3 regions of the Blautia liquoris genome follow, and region 2 is predicted to be linked to each of the others. Evidence: riboswitches for the same ligand, from Rfam matches in the RefSeq annotation. Region 2 holds a riboswitch; each other region holds the start of a gene.
The links. A riboswitch is a leader RNA that binds a small molecule or an ion and turns the genes downstream of it on or off. The one in region 2 is predicted to bind cobalamin.
Positions count from the first base shown of each region.

Region 1: it holds a riboswitch for cobalamin, as region 2 does, so the genes downstream of both, INP51_RS15460 (ABC transporter substrate-binding protein) here and INP51_RS06135 (ABC transporter substrate-binding protein) in region 2, are expected to answer to the same signal.
Region 3: it holds a riboswitch for cobalamin, as region 2 does, so the genes downstream of both, INP51_RS08475 (leucine-rich repeat domain-containing protein) here and INP51_RS06135 (ABC transporter substrate-binding protein) in region 2, are expected to answer to the same signal.

Region 1 is NZ_CP063304.1:3,389,222-3,393,328, reverse strand. It holds gene INP51_RS15465 (FecCD family ABC transporter permease) at 1-807, opposite strand, end outside; gene INP51_RS15460 (ABC transporter substrate-binding protein) at 810-1,793, opposite strand; cobalamin riboswitch at 1,948-2,148, opposite strand; gene INP51_RS15455 (heavy metal translocating P-type ATPase) at 2,175-4,107, opposite strand, start outside.
Region 2 is NZ_CP063304.1:1,357,612-1,361,718, forward strand. It holds gene INP51_RS06125 (FecCD family ABC transporter permease) at 1-395, opposite strand, end outside; gene INP51_RS06130 (molybdopterin molybdotransferase MoeA) at 405-1,586, opposite strand; cobalamin riboswitch at 1,771-1,958, shown strand; gene INP51_RS06135 (ABC transporter substrate-binding protein) at 2,131-3,198, shown strand; gene INP51_RS06140 (FecCD family ABC transporter permease) at 3,249-4,107, shown strand, end outside.
Region 3 is NZ_CP063304.1:1,844,893-1,848,999, forward strand. It holds gene INP51_RS08465 (coiled-coil domain-containing protein) at 1-49, opposite strand, end outside; gene INP51_RS08470 (hypothetical protein) at 150-755, opposite strand; cobalamin riboswitch at 902-1,087, opposite strand; gene INP51_RS08475 (leucine-rich repeat domain-containing protein) at 1,170-2,009, opposite strand; cobalamin riboswitch at 2,263-2,470, opposite strand; gene INP51_RS08480 (NlpC/P60 family protein) at 2,669-4,107, opposite strand, start outside.

The DNA.
Region 1 (4,107 bases), 1.5 Mb from region 2:
GAAGAGATCAACAAAGCCTATGACACCCGCAACGGAGACAATTGCGCCTGTGAGAATAGCTCCCAGAGACAGCAGAAGCCATTTCATCTTCTGCACGTCAACACCAGATGTCTGAGCCTGCTCATCTCCTAAGGTCATGATATCCATCTGTCTGGAACAGTTCATAGCAATAAGAGTACCTGTCAGTACAAAAGGCAGAATCATCCAGAAATCACGTGGCGTTCTCATGGAGAAGCTCCCCATCTGCCAGAAGACCAGACGCTGCATGTTTTCTTGTGAAACGGACATCAGAATTGTGATCATGGCATTGGCAAACATGGAAAAAGCCATTCCAGTCAGGATAATAGAGTTATTGTGTAGTCCCCTGTCAACCTTTACTGCGACAGCGAGAGAAAGGAAGACGGTGATGATACCTGCTGTCAGCCCGAATACAGGCAGTGTCAGAAACCCAAGAAATGAGAGGTTTAAGACAATCACAAAACTTGCTCCAAGCGCAGCCCCGGAAGAAACTCCCAAGGTAAATGAAGACGCCAGGGGGTTTTGCAGCACAGACTGCATCATGACACCACTTACAGCAAGCCCTCCACCAGAGACAAATGCAAGTAATGCACGTGGGATCCGAGTTTTCAGCAAGATGGAGATTATGGTGTCTTCCACAGGAGCCTGGAACTTTATATGGAATAACTGACCGACAATTACTTTTAAGGTGTCCTGTGGAGCTATAGAAACGCTTCCGATTCCTACAGCAGCAATTAAGGATAAGATGCATAAAAGAATCAGGATGATAAATTTTTTAATATTCTTCATGGTTATTTAAAAGAATCAGGATAAAGTACTTTTGCCATCTGTTCTATGGCAGTTACAACATGTGCGTTTGGCTGTGAGCTTGCATTAGGATCTATGAGAAATACCTGTTTGTTTTTCACCGCATTAATAGCGTCCCAGCCATTGCGATTGAAAATGTCCGACACAGGATCATCCATATAATCGATATTGGTAAAAATGATATCCGGATTTTTATCCAGTACAGATTCCTCAGAGACAGAAACCCAGCCGTCCTGATCTGAAAAGATATTTTTGGCTCCCAGCATTTCTATGATTTCATTCAGATAAGTTCCGTTTCCTATACTCACCAGGTTTGGGGATTCACCGATTTCAAAATAAACTGTTTTAGCCGGTGCATCTTTATCTACTTTATTTTGAAGGTCATTAATTTTTGATTCCATATCTGCTACAAGTTTTTTTGCGCTTTTTTCCGTTTTTGTAACTTGTCCAATAAAAAGAATATCTTTTTTTATATCATCCAGACTGGAAGCGGAAGGGATTGATGTCATCAAAAGACCTAAATCTGTAATGGGCTTAAAGGGATCTTCGCCGCCTGATTTACTCATTCCGGTAGTAAAAATGATATCTGGTTTTAAAGATGAGATACTTTCCACATCTGGGGCCATAATATCGTAAGCCGGCAGGCTCTGATCTACCCCGTCAATGGGAAGAGAGTACTTGTCGACAGCGACAAGCTTGTCCGCTAAACCCAAATCGACGATTGTCTGTGTGATTGCAGGTGCCATCGAGATGATTTTGTCGGAATGTTCTGGTAATACAAAGTCATTTCCCTCACGGTCTTTGATAGTCTTTTCTTCTTTTGCAGTGGAAGCAGACTGACTGGTCTGTGAAGTTGAAGAGCTACGATTGGATCTTGATGCAGCCTCGTTGCCTGCGCAGGCAGAAGTTGTTAATACCATGACTGAAGATAAAAAGACAAGCAGGTATTTTCTGAATTTGTTTTTCATTTGTTGTTTCCTCCTGTTAATGATAAAATCGGTGGTATAAAGCAATATAAAAAACTCCAGCAAAAGCCGGAGTTTCAATATTCAATCAAATTACAAGATAACAATTATGGTGTATGCTGTTGAATTATCATAAACTCCATGACCTGTGAAATTTAATGAAAACAGGCTATTGGCAGGTCTTTCGACTTAGATATCAACACATATACTCGCCTTCCCAAGAGATATAATCCCCCAGTGGCCGTTAAAATCTGAGATATGCTCCATCCATACGGCAGCAGGACTGTTCAGGATTCTCACCCGATTCCCCAAATCCAATAACTATAACTTGTATTACACCATATTTTTATCCGAATGTCAATCATAGCTGAGCGGTTTTAGGCATTATTTTTTATACAAGATCCTTATGGAGTTCAGAACACAGAGGATCGTCACGCCGGTATCCGCAAAGACTGCCATCCACATATTTGCGAATCCAAAAAGTCCGAGGGCCATAACCAGAATTTTCACAGCCAGGGCAAACACCACATTCTGTTTGGAGATGCGGTTGGAAACCCGGGCAATATGAAGAGATTCAGGAATTGCTTCCATGCTTGAGGTCATGAATACGACATCTGCAGCTTCAATCGCAGCATCTGCACCGCTGCCCATAGCAGCACCGACATCGGCGCCTGCGAGAACGGGTGCATCGTTGATCCCGTCTCCGATAAACATAACGGCACCGTTTTCATCGCGAATCTGGGCGAGCTTTGTAACTTTATCCTGGGGAAGCAGCCTTGCATATACTTGTTCAATACCTGTTTCCCCCGCAACGGCATTGGCACTGTCTGTCTCATCTCCGGTGAGCATAGCAGTTTTAATTCCGAGATTTTGCAGTGCGGAAACCGCGGATCTGGCGTCGTCCTTGATAGTATCTGAGATCATAAGTCTTCCAATATATATGCCGTCCAGGGCGACAAATACCTCAGTTCCATAGGATGGGGCGTTGAACGGAGTTTTAATATGAAACTGATCCATAAGCTTCTTATTTCCGCAGATAACTTTTCCCTGTGCAAGAACAGCAAGGACCCCGTGTCCGGCGAGTTCCTCCACAGATTTTGGTTCTGTAATCTCAAGACCTTTTTCTTTTGCTGCAGATACGATACTATGAGCAATTGGATGCGTGGATGTTGATTCCGCAGATGCACATAAAGTGAGAAGTTCTTCCGAGGTAATACCCTTTTCAGGCACTGTCTGCTGGAGGATGAAATTTCCCTTGGTAATCGTTCCTGTCTTATCCATCACAACGGTTTTTATATTATTCATCGCCTCGAGGGACACTCCCCCTTTGAATAAGATGCCTTTTTTGGAGCCGGCACCGATCCCTGAGAAAAATGCCAGTGGCACACTTAATACCAGAGCACAGGGACAGCTGATTACCAGAAATGTGAGTGCTGTATAAACCCAGTGGGACCAATTCCCGGTGATGAGGGAAGGAATAATTGCGGTTCCGGCAGCGAGTAAAACGACAATTGGCGTGTAATATCTTGCAAAACGTGAGATAAATCTTTCGATTTGCGGTTTGTTGGCAGCAGCGTTTTCAACAGAATCCAGAATTTTGGTCACCATGGATTCTTCGAGAACTTTATCTACACGGATCTTTAAGAGACCGGAGCTGTTGATACATCCGGATAAAACAGAGTCACCACAGGCAACGGTGACCGGAACCGGCTCTCCGGTCACCGGAGAGGTGTCAAGGCGGCTTTCGCCCTCTATGATCGTTCCGTCAAGCGGAATTCGGTCACCGGGTTTGATCTGAATGATGTCGCCTGCAGCGGCTTCCTCGGCTGGGATGGTATGAAGGCCATCTGCAGCTATTCTGGTCACAACATCAGGGCGCATATCCACGGCATCCATAATCTGTGAACGACTTCGCTCCACAGCAATGTCTTCAAAAAGTTCGCCGATACGATAGAACAGCATGACGCCAACGCCCTCGGCATATTCTTGAATTGCAAATGCGCCTAAGGTGGCGATACTCATCAGAAAATTCTCATCGAATACCTGGCCGTGCGTCAGATTCCTGATGGCAGTCATTACAATCTCTTTGCCCAGAACTATGTAGGAGAGGACAAAGAACACGACAGAGGCAACTGAAAAATCAAAATGTTTTAAGACAACGGCGCTGATGAGCAGAACTGTACCACAAGCGATATTCATAAGCTCCTTCTTATTTTCATCGGTCAGGCGGTTTGACTTCGATGATCTTCTGACTGCCTGAGCTTGTTCGGGTATATTCGAATGCTCATGCTCCCCATTGCAGCAGGAATCGTGATAT
Region 2 (4,107 bases):
GCGAAAGAAAGCATCTGAACCTTAACTCCACTCATGTCAAAGAGAATGGCGATACAGGCACCGATGCTCGCACCGGATGAAACTCCCAGGATATCTGGGGAGACCATTGGGTTTTTAAACAACCCCTGATAGGATACTCCTGACATTGCAAGGGCACTTCCAACGAGAATCGACATGATAATTCGCGGAAGACGGATGGAGAAAAGTACTGCGACTTGCCTGTCCCCAGTTTTAAGCCCCTCCTTAAAAAACCTTTTTATGGTCTCAAAAATTTCTTTTCCGGTCATACCGAAGCGCCCCACTCGAAGTGAGATAAAGATAGAAAAAAGCAGTAAAATGGCTAGAGCGATGAAAACTAAAGTTGTGACTGGTTTCTTTTGCTTGTTATTCATCATATATCGACCTTATCTAACACTTGAAAACAAACGATCCGCCAAGATAGGGCTTCCCGCAAGATAACTCTGATCAGAATGGAGGATTGTATAACCATTGCAGTACTGATTAACTTCGGCATTACTATCCTTCATGGAAAAAGGTTTTCCATAAATCTGTCCATCTTTTTTATATAGAAACAATCTTTGATATAAATCAAAAGGCCCGGCTCCGGATACAGTTTCTGTAAGTATCACTTCCTGGTAACTGTGAGGAGCATCACTTCCCATTGCGTGATAATAAAGATCTTTAATCCCCCAGGAAAGTACAGCGAGTGCAGCTGCAGGTGGTCCAGGAAGGTTAATAACAGGTTTATCTTGTATCAGGCTGAATACAGCCGGCCTTCCTGGGACGCAACGCACACCATGTGTAAAAAAACTCGACTCTTTCTCTAGAAGATGAACGGTGAAATCTTCATTACCCTTGGATGAACCACCATTTACAATTAAAATATCTGCTGAATCCAATGCAGTAAAAATTGCATTTCTAAGACTGTCATGATTGTCATAACAGATGGGGAGACAGGTTACATCTGCTCCCCATTTAGACATAATCATCTTGATCAGACTTCCGTTTGTTTCTATATTTTTTCCACGTGTCAGAGGAGTTCCAGGTTTGATCAGTTCGCTTCCTGTGGGAAGAAAGACAACTCGTGGACGTGCTTTTACCTCCACAGTGGTGTATCCTCCGGCAAGGAGACTTGTCAGTGAAAGCGGGGTCAGAATATCGCCTTCCTTTACTAGTTCATCGTTCTTTGACATAAAACTTCCGGATGTACGCACACCCTCACCGGGAACAGGTTCTTTTGAAAGATCCAACTTAACTCCACTTTCCGGAAGAAAAGTGACGGCTTCTATTCTTATCACCGTGTCAAATTCATCAGGAAAATCATCTCCGGTATCAGCACGGCAGAAGTCCTGATCTTTAATCCAGACGGAAGTGTCTGGCATTCCATCTGAAAAAGAGGCTGATTTTACTGCTATTCCGTCAAAGGCAGAACTTCTGACAAGAGGAATTTGGTTACCAGATTGATACGATTTGGCACAGATACGTCCCTCAGCCTCGTCGATTGGAATGGTTTCTGTGCCAAGTTGTGGACGCCAGTGTTCGTAGAAATGATGAAGAAGTTTATTACGTGTTGGTAATTTATCCATAGTAAACAGATATCCTTTCTCATTCGAATTTTTTAAAAAGCTACTTTGAATTGAAAAAGCGTTATGTATTTAAAAGTACAACCCTTATTATACAGATTTTTTTTGAAGAATCAAGCTCAATGGAAGATTTTTTTATTTGTTTGACGCCATTGGTTTTAAGTGTTATAATTTTCAAAGTTATAATTGAATATGAAAAAGTTTAGGTTATTTAGTATTAATAGGGAATCAAGTGCAAATCTTGAACAGCCGCCGCTACTGTGAGATGGGGACGGATATTTGGATACCACTGGACATAGATGAAAGGACTGGTCCGGGAAGGTGAATATTCGGCTGAACCAAAGTCAGGAGACCTGCCTTAACTTATAAAACAGATTTCGGTGGAGATTTTTGTGAAGTTTCTGATACATATAGAGATATTGTATAGATATTATATAGATCAGATATTTAATCTGCCTTCAAAGGCAGATTTTTCTATTTTTATGCCTGCTTTTATTATTCATTTATAAGCTATATCTGACAACCAAATTTATTATGGAGGCTTCAAATGAAGAAAAAAGTATCAGCAGTATTGATTATGTGTCTGACTCTTGCACTGGCGCTTAGTGCATGTGGTAAGACTACATCGACAACATCTAAAAGCAAAAGCACATCAGCACCCACTGAAATTTCGGCAAGTTCAAAACCAGACGCTTCTCAGGCAACATCAGAAAACGTTACCACTTATCCACTTACAATTGAAAATTATGATGGTGATGGAAACAAGGCAGAACAGATATTTGAAAAAGCTCCCGAGAGGATTGTATCCAATCAGCCGCAGGCGGTTCAGTTATTGCTCGCATTAGGCCTTGATGATAAAATCGTTGGAGCCAGCAAGAGCGTCGGCGATGTAGGAGAAACTTACCGCGACAAATTCAATGCTTTGAATATTATTAGTGACACAGATAGTCCTTCCAAGGAGGTTGTTATTGCTCAGAAGCCAGATATTATCATTGGATGGGGTTCTACATTCAATGAAAAGGCACTTGGAAACATCAGCGAGTGGAATGATAAGGGAATTAATACATATATCATGGACAATACTGCATCTGATGAAAACAATCGTACAGTTGAAAGAATTTATACAGATATAGAAAAACTGGGAAAGATTTTCGATGTGCAGGAAAGGGCTTCTGAGATGATTGATGATATGAAACAGAAGCAGGAATCCATCGAAAAGAAAACATCCACACTTTCAGATGATGAAAAAGTTAAGGTGCTGACCGTTCAAATTGTAAAGGAGAATGAGTTCTTTGGACGTGCAAAAAAAGATCTTACAACTGATCTTATCACAAAAGCCGGTGGAATCTCGCTGGATGAGACATTTGGCTCTCAAAGTGTCGAAAATCTGATCAATCTAAATCCGGATGTTATCCTGATCATTAATAGGACAGACTCTACAGCTGACGATAAAATCAAGGCTTTGAAAGAGAATCCCTCTCTGGAAAAGGTGAATGCAATAAAAGATGATCGCTTTGTATCGGTAGATTATGTAGATTTCTATGGTGGAAACTATGAGACAACGGATACTGTCACAGACATGGCGAAAGCATTCTACCCGGACCTTTTTAAATAGTCCGGAGGAGAAACTTATGGATGACATGAGGAAATAACTGAGGTGTGATTTTGAAAAAGAAGAAAAACTTCCCATTAAGTATCGTTTTGATTGTCATGTCTGTTCTATTGATTCTTTCATTGATTTCAGCTATTACATTTGGGCCGGTGCCAATTAAGACTATGGATGTGGCAAAAGTGATTTGTTATAAAATTTTTGGGATTCAGACAGCGCAAGCCAGTGAACTTTTAAATGGTCCGACGATGGAGATTATCTGGAATATCAGGCTTCCCAGAGTGCTTATGGCAGTCGTAGTGGGAGCAGGACTTTCACTGTCTGGTGTTGTCATGCAGGCCGTTGTGAGAAATCCACTTGCGAATCCATACGTTCTTGGAATATCTTCTGGTGCGTCACTTGGTGCAACAGCAGGGATTCTTCTGGGGATGTTTTCCTGGTTTGGGGCACTTGGGATTTCTGTTGGAGCGTTTGCAGGAGCCCTTTTGACTTCAATGTTTGTCTTTGCTATTGCGTTTTCGGGAAAAGGACGCGGAAATACGATTAAACTTCTTTTGGCTGGCATGGCGGTCAATGCAATCTGTTCCGCTTTTACAAACTTTATCATTTATATTGCAAAAGACGCGGAGGGAATTCGATCAGTTTCTTTTTGGACCATGGGGGGACTTACCAGTTCCTCCTGGAACCTGCTGCCAATACTATTCGTTGTGACAACTGTGATGATAGTGTTCTTTCTGACACAGTTTCGTGTGTTAAATGTACTTCTGGTAGGAGAAGAGTCTGCCATGACACTGGGGATTAATGTTGCAAAAGTCAGAAAATTTTATCTTGTCCTTACCTCTTGTGTAACCGCAGTAGTAGTCGCCGCATCAGGAACGATTGGTTTTGTCGGTTTGATTGTTCCCCATATTGTGA
Region 3 (4,107 bases), 490 kb from region 2:
TTAAAATAAGTGCGCATAAATACGCCACAATTTGTCTGATTTTTTTCATATCTCTTCTCCTTTAAAATCGGAGAGACGATTAAACGCCTCTCCGATGTGTTTCTTATAAAATATTAAACTTTAGCAATGCAGTGATTCTCAGGTAGTGTTTATGAGTTGGGATATGTATAAGAAACTTGCTTATATTCAAATACAACCTCACTCACCGTACTCAAGTCAATATTGCTTGCATATAATGAGCTCTCATTACCATCAACATCTAAAATCCAGGTATCACCTGTATAAGTCGTCGTGCCATCACCATTGTCCACAAAGCTTTCGTTAGCTGTTGTAACCCAATCAAAGTACAAGAAGTATATTCCGGGATTCCCAACATATGGATGTAAATCCCAGTCATAGCTTATAGCATACGATGTGGATGAACCACCGGGAGTATAGGTTGCGAGAGTCAAAGCATTCAAACTATTTTCCATTGCGTATGCCTTAATCAAGGCATCTGCCACTGTCGGAACCTTGACCCCCTCTGTGTCATAATCCGTGTATGGTGTTGTGGTGTAATAGTGTCCGTCAGTTCCTACTTCAGCCTGAATAGCGCTGATTGATACCGTTTGTTCAGCTACTGTACTACCTTTGTTTATAATGGTTACATCCACCGTACCACTGGGTGCCGCGAACACACTCATGCTCATGGAGAATACCATCACCATTGCCAGAACAACTCCAACCATCCTCTTAACTAAATTCTTTAACCTCATTGTTACTCCTTTCTCCGCTTTTCCAAGCGGGTTAAGTATTACTAACGTAAAAGTTCCTATCATACTGGGACGGCGCCTGTCCCACTATAATCGATAATACTTATCGGAGTGTACAAAAAATACACCTCCATTCTGCCTATGGACGTAGCATCTGGGAATTTTGTGTTCGTATTCTGACTTGGGTTCCTCCTACTCAAAAGCACCTTCCCGGATATCCTCCAGTGGCATCTTGCTTTCTTTCGTCCCCCATACAGCAGGGATAACTGTTCCGGATTCTCACCGGATTCCTTTAAACAGAGCGTATGCTCTGACCACAAAAATTTCTCAATATTCAGTTTTCTTTTATAACTATAGTATAATCTTATATATCTGGTTTGTCAATATTTAACATATTATTTCTTTCCCTCCTCTCTTCTATAGGTATTCTACCTGAAATCCGGATTTCCGGCAATAACCGTCTACTTTTCCACCCTTCCTGCAACGGATTCTGGCTGCCTTATTGATGACCCAAGGTCCAATTTCTACCGGATCTCCTGGAATCTCCAGAACTTTCAGCCGGTTACAACCGTGGAACGCCCACTTTTCAATCACTTTTACATGGTCAGGAATCTGCACGTATTCCAGCTGGTTGCATTTTAAGAATGCGCTGTCCCCAATCCTTACCAACCCCTCCGGCAGTATCAGCTCTTTTAATGCCGTCTGATAGAACGCTTCCATGCCAATCTCTTTCAGACCGGTCGGAAACTTCATCTCCTCTAGTGCCGTACATTTGTAAAATGCCCGCCGTTCGATTCTTGTAATCCCATCTGGAAGGACTATGGAATTCAGATGGGAACAGCCTGCGAAGGTCTCCGTCTTAATCTCCTGATAGAGACTTCCCCGCTCAAATTGAACCTGCTCCAGACGCCGGCACTGTGCAAATGCCCGTTTGCCTATGAAATTGGCTGTTCCGGGAATGTGCACCTGGCTAAGTCTGGTACAGTTGGAAAACGCTTCCTTCCTGACGAACACGATTCCCTGCATCTCCACATTCCGAAGTGCCGTGTTTTCAAAGCTTTGGGCACCCACCTCTTTCACATGTTCGGGCAAAATGACCCGCCGTAATTTGTTGTTATTTTGAAAAGCTCCCTCACCAATCGCACGACAATTCGGATCTGCCGTCCATTCTTTTTGTTTTTCGATTGCTTTTCCCTGTGCTTTTGTAAACGTATACCCGGATTCCGCCTTCCTCCAAACGGAAACCCTTTCACCCAATATATCACCTCCCACAGTAACACAAGTATATGTACACCCCAGAGGGGCTTTATTATATGGAAAACCAGATTTCCAATATAATAAAAAGATGCAGCATCACACTGCACCTCAGCTTTCAATCACAAGAAAATAGAGCTATCTTAACGATTACCTTCGCTGCCGCAGTATGCGCATGATAAATAGGAAATTTCTCTTTATAAAAAGGGTACAAAAAGAACGACAATTTCCCACTCCATTTATCATTGCGTGTAATAATTGGCAACAGCTTTAAGCAGGTCTCCTGGCTTACGCAATCCCATCTCTCCCCTTCTCATACAATTTTAAAATGTGTACAATGGTATATGGAGAAATTACGCGCATACAGTAGCACGACTGCCAAGGATTCTAACCTTGTTCCCTCTTGGCCTGACGCCTGTACCCAATCGCACATAGCACCAGGAACTTAAGACCGGTAATTGTTTGTTATTATTTTAGTCTAGCACAGCATACGGAAGTATACAAGTAATAATACAAATTTTGTTATTTTCAACGATTATTTCACTTTATATTCGTCAGAATTTCACAGAATAGCAACACTTGAATTTCTTTCGAACACAGAAAAATCCCTGCTAAAGATCAGCTGTCAAAATTTCTGATCCCTAGCAGGGTATTGCACTGATTTACATCATATTGTCTGGAACATAGACATCCGCATACTGAACACCGAATTGTTTTGCCTCTTCATGACTGTTCATATAAATATCAATATGTCCGTATGGTGTTCCTCTATCCTCCACGGTAAACACCTGTCCGCCAATATTCAATTTTGTTCCGAAACCAATCCCTCCGACAGCGACAGTTCGTCCCTGTACCGGCATCCTGCCGCTGGCAGTCGGTCCCTTCGACCACTTTCCGCAGCAAATTGGGCAGCTGCAGTATGCAGTGAGTTTAAACCTGCCGAGATATATTCCGGACGGTTTTGCTCGTCCCTGATTCAGCAGTTGGAATATGGGATTGACTCCCATCGCGTTTTGATCCTCGATCACACGAACGGCCCAGGGAACCTTTGCATAGTCCACATTGGAGATCACAATGCCGGTCTTCGTACTCTGAGCATTGATCGCTTTCCCGTCTCCCATGTAGATCATGACATGGTAGATGGTTCCATTGGGTCTCGCATAGAAGATCAAGTCTCCGGGTTTTGCCTCCGCAGCCGGAATTCTGGTTCCCGCATATGCCTGCTCTCTTGATGTACGCGGCAGGGAATAGCCAAAGCGTTTAAATACCTGCATCACATAACCGGAACAGTCGGCGCCGTCTGTCAGACTCACACCACCCCAGACATAGGGATGTCCCAGAAACTGCTGTGAAAATTTCAGAAGCGATGACCGAACCTCACTTCCGGCTTCTACTTCTCTCACCGTATAGGGAGAATAGCGATAAGCTTTGTTCTCATATTCGGCAATCATACATTCCGCCAGAGAGAATTTGTTCTCACCGAGTGCATCCACCTGCATATGAGCATCTTCGTCCATCATCAGGTACTCGCGCAGAATGAATCCCCGTACTTCACCAGACTCCACATAGACCCAAGGCTGGTCTTTGTCGGCTATGACAAAGCACATTCCGCCGCGATTCAATCTTCCGACTACGCGAGAGGAGATATTCTTCTCCTCATGGATATTGACAAACGTTTCCACCTTGGCCAGTGCGTAGTCCTTGTCGATCGTCTGAAAAAAGGAGGCATCTGCATAATCTCCCCAGTTAAAGGAGATCGGTGTATGGTCAGCATAAATTCCGGGAATATAATTCGTTGACGGGGATATTCCTGGATCATCTGCCCCGGAATTCGTCTCCGGAACAGGTGCTGCCGGTTTTTGTAGTGGTGTCGGATCTGGCGTCGGTGCCGGGCTTTCTGAATTCACTCCAGGGGTCGGTTCCGGATCTTGATTTTCAGGATCGGTCGGTTCTGTCTCTGACCCTGTTCCCGGAGTTGGCGTTGGCGTCGGGTTTGCCGGATCTGTTCCCGGATCTGTGTCAGGTGCCGGATCTGTTCCCGGATCCGGTGGCAGCGCAGGATCCGGTGTCGTCTCCTCCGGAAGATTCGGATCGGTCTCAG